One region of the Mesorhizobium sp. B2-9-1 genome, then DNA from elsewhere that is predicted to be linked to it. Evidence: predicted binding sites of a transcription regulator. Region 1 holds the regulator's gene; the other holds the start of a gene.
What was found. Region 1 encodes LexA, which represses DNA repair genes until DNA is damaged. Its sites were predicted from a motif close to TGTTCNNNNTGTGTTCNG; they were not measured.

Region 1 (2,204 bases):
GCAAACGACCGTCTGGCCGGGTTTCGCGCCGATCAGGCGCCCGAGCTGGTCGCCCAGCTCGATGGGCATATCGAACCAGTCGGCGGTGTTCCAGGCGCGGATGAGATCCCGCGCCCATTCCTGCCTCGCGGCAGTCTCGATCTCGTTGAAGGCGTCGATCGAAGCAGCGCCCAGCGAATTGCCGTCGAGGTATATGACGCCTTCCGGCAAGACGAAGCGATCGCGCATGGCGCGCAGCGGATCCGCGGCATCCATCGCCTCGACTTCGGCGAAATCAGGAATTCCCCTCATTGTGCTGCCGCCTCCATTTCGATCTGGCCAAGGGGGTTGTCTCACCACCGTCGGCGACAGGGCAAGAACCTTTGGTCCTATGTTAGCTGGTCCATAGACGGCGAAGACCCTGGATCGGAACCATTGCTAAGGTTGGCATTTTGGGTCCGTTTCGTTCACGGTGCGGCACGCTTGCGCAGAAACCGACGTGATCCCATCCACGGCTTCGTGATGGTGTCGGCTCTTGATTCAGCTTAAGGAGGCTCCAAATCCGAGCGGAATCAACGCCCCTACCCCAGCCGGGACGGCCAAGGCATCACCGGATGCGACATCGTTTCGGCCGCCTTAACAAATTCACTAAACTTTAAACGGTTGCGGAACACAACTGGAACAGATAGTGTTTGTTCTGGGTTTGTTTTTCTGATTCTGGTTTCAGAACCCGTGGGGGCCGCCGATGCTGACGCGCAAACAACATGAACTCCTGATGTTCATCCATGAACGCCTGAAGGAGAGCGGGATTCCTCCATCATTCGATGAGATGAAGGAGGCGCTCGACCTTGCCTCCAAGTCCGGCATCCACCGGCTGATCACGGCGCTGGAAGAACGCGGCTTCATTCGCCGGCTGCCAAACCGGGCGCGCGCGCTGGAAGTGCTGCGCCTGCCCGACTCGATCGCGCCAGGCCTTAATGCCGCGAAGAAGTTTTCGCCGAGCGTCATCCAGGGCGGCCAAGGCAATCTCAATCGCCAGGTCAAGCCGGCGACGCCATCGCGCACCCCGACGCCAAGCAATGACGACGAGGCCGCGGCGGCCGTATCCATTCCGGTGATGGGCCGCATCGCCGCCGGCGTGCCGATTGACGCCATCCAGCACCAGACGCATTCGATCTCGGTGCCGCCGGACATGATCATGGGCGGCGAGCATTATGCGTTGGAGGTCAAGGGCGACTCGATGATCGAGGCCGGGATCTTCGACGGCGATACCGTCATCATCCGCAATGCCAACACGGCAAGCCCGGGCGAGATCGTGGTGGCGCTCGTCGACGATGAGGAGGCAACCTTGAAGCGTTTCCGCCGCAAGGGTGCCTCGATCGCGCTCGAAGCCGCCAACCCGGCCTATGAGACCCGGATCTTTGGACCGGACCGGGTCAAGGTTCAGGGCAAGCTCGTGGGACTTATTCGCCGCTATTGAGCAGAACTGCTCGCCGTCTTCGCCCGGACGACAATCTATTGGGCCGGTGCGGCGGCTGGTTTTTCCGGCTGCTTATAGGGCGCCAGTCCCCTCGCCTCGCGCGTGTATTTCCGCTGCTCGTGCCAGGGTCGGTATGGTTCTACGACCGCGTAGCGGACGGTTGGCCGCGCGGTTGCCGATTGCGGATCGAAGAAGACGGCGGCGCTGCCGTCGCGCGCCAGCTGCCGCTTGGTGACGACGAGCACACGCGGATCGCGGCATGGGTTATAGGCCGTGGCGTCGTTGATGACGATGAGGTCGGCGAAACCGCAGGCCGGCCGGGCGGCGTCGCGGGTCTCGGCGAGCGCGACGATCGCGCCGGAAGGATGCCGGCCGATGCAGAGATCGCCGGTGCAATAGAAGGGCGAGCCGGGTGGCAGGTCGACGGGATCGGCAATGTCCAGCGTATCTTTGGCGAACCTTTCCGGCGGCACGATATCCTCGGCTTTCAGCGCCCGTTTCCAGTTGTCGGTAGTGAACTCGTTGGAGCGTTCGCGATTGACGGCAAGCTCGCCGCCGCCGATCGGCATCGCCACCAGATGCGCGTCCTCGGAAATGAGCACATCCGGTGTGCGGACGTGCGGAATGGCCAGCAGCGCGGCGAGCGCGAAGGGTACGGCGGCAAGCCTCAGCCAGGTGGTGGCCATGGTCGCGATGACCAGCGCGACCGTCGCCAGCAGCACCGACTGGATCGAGATCAGCCCGA
Region 2 (2,204 bases), on a different contig from region 1:
GAAAGCCGGCGATATCGGCTTCACCAAGGCGCTGGCTCAAGAGGGGGCTCGCGCGGGCATCACCGTCAATGTCGTCTGCCCCGGCTACATCGCCACCGACATGGTCATGGCCGTGCCGGAAAAAGTACGGGAGTCGATTATCGCTCAGATCCCGGTCGGTCGCCTCGGCGAGCCGGAAGAGATCGCGCGCTGCGTCGCCTTCCTGGCTTCCGACGAGGCCGGCTTCATCACCGGCTCGACCATCACCGCCAATGGCGGCCAGTATTTCGCCTGATCGCCTGACACCATTTGTCGCCAGGCGGCTCCGGCACCGGAGCCGCTTTTTTGTCCCGCCGGCAGGCCGGCGCGACACCTTGCCTCAATTCGGCACGCAAAAGTTAACGGCCGCAGCCACGTTCTGTGCATAACCCCTGCGACAAGCTGTGAATTCTCGGTGGGCAAGCTGTGGATAACACCATATCTGGGGGTGAACAAACCGGGAAAACCGCCGGATCGCTGATTCGTCGCCGATTCGTTCTGGCTTTGGCCGGAAAGTTAATGCGAGACGGCGCAAACGCCACTGAACTCGTTAAAAGCGATTAAGAAAAGTCAACAATTTCATAACCTTGAAGTCTGCGCTCAGGTCGAGCGTGACCATTGCCCGGCAAAGGTTAACGACGACCCGGGTCCGGTCGAGGCCAAGCAGGAATCGGGCCAGTTCAGCGATTCAGCATGTGGTGAGACTCATCGTCAAAAAATCCACATATAGCCGTGAACAAAACCTGAATCAGAACGAGTCACCGATTCGTCGCTGATTCGTTCCAGACTCGTTCCAGCTGTTAACAACAGCCGATTTTGGCTGCCCCCTCCGGCATAGCCAGTTCGCGAAGGAACATTCCACTTTCGCTTCACGCCCGAAGTCCCTATGTGTCGCCTGTCACACGCGGCGGCAGCGCCGTGCTTCAGACTACGAGCGGCAGAAACCTTATTTCCGAGCCGATGAACATCCAGCCGAAACACTCCCAGCCGCTGATCCTTTCGGGCCGCGACGTGACGGCCGTGCTGGGCCCGACCAACACCGGCAAGACCCATCTCGCCATCGAGCGCATGGTCGCGCATGAGACCGGTGTCATCGGCCTGCCGCTGAGGCTGCTTGCCCGCGAGGTCTATGCGCGCGTCTGCGAGAAGGTCGGCGCCCACAAGGTGGCGCTGATCACCGGCGAGGAGAAGATCGTGCCCGCCGGCGCAAGATATTCGGTTTGCACCGTCGAGGCGATGCCGCGCGAGACCGACGCCGCCTTCGTCGCCATCGACGAGGTGCAGCTCGCCGGCGATCTCGAGCGCGGCCATATCTTCACCGATCGCATCCTGCATCTGCGCGGCCGCCAGGAGACGCTGCTCCTGGGCGCGGCCACCATGCATGGCATCCTGCAGCGGCTGTTGAAGGGCGTGTCGGTGGTGACGCGGCCGCGGCTGTCGCACCTTGCCTATGCCGGCTCCAAGAAGCTCACCCGGTTGCCGCGGCGCACGGCGATCGTCGCCTTCTCGGCCGACGAGGTCTATGCGATCGCCGAGCTGATCCGCCGTCAGCAGGGTGGCGCCGCCGTCGTGCTCGGCGCTCTTTCCCCGCGCACCCGAAACGCTCAGGTGGAGATCTTCCAGTCCGGCGATGTCGACTATCTCGTCGCCACCGACGCCATCGGCATGGGCCTGAACCTCGACCTCGATCACGTCGCCTTCGCTCAGAACCGCAAGTTCGACGGCTATCAATACCGCAACCTGACCGCCGCCGAGCTTGGCCAGATCGCCGGCCGCGCCGGCCGGCACCTGCGCGACGGAACGTTCGGCGTCACCGGCCAGGTCGACCCGTTCGACGAGGAACTGGTCGCCAAGATCGAGGGGCACGATTTCGATCCGGTGAAGGTGCTGCAGTGGCGCACCGCCGATTTCGACTTTTCCAGCCTCGATGCGCTGAAGCGCTCGATCGAGGCCAATGCGCCGGTCGAAGGCCTGACCCGCGCGTTGCCGGCCGTCGACGCGCAGGCGCTGGAACAGCTGTCGCGCGACGGCGACATCCGCGCTTTGGCCACCGGCAAGGAGCGCGTGGCGCTGCTTTGGGAAGCCTGCGCGCTCCCCGACTATCGCAAGATCGCGCCGGCACAGCATGCCGATCTTATCGCCTCGATCTATATGGACCTTGCACGTCACGGCCATGTCGATGAGAA

Region 2: FJW05_RS17955 (helicase-related protein) is a predicted target of LexA. The motif match lies at 797-814, and genes of this name have one in related genera.

What each region holds. Positions count from the first base shown of each region.
Region 1 is NZ_VFTP01000001.1:754,874-757,077, reverse strand. It holds gene kynU (kynureninase) at 1-291, opposite strand, end outside; gene lexA (transcriptional repressor LexA) at 725-1,459, shown strand; gene FJW05_RS03725 (ComEC/Rec2 family competence protein) at 1,495-2,204, opposite strand, start outside.
Region 2 is NZ_VFTP01000009.1:179,655-181,858, reverse strand. It holds gene FJW05_RS17960 (beta-ketoacyl-ACP reductase) at 1-274, shown strand, start outside; gene FJW05_RS17955 (helicase-related protein) at 979-2,204, shown strand, end outside.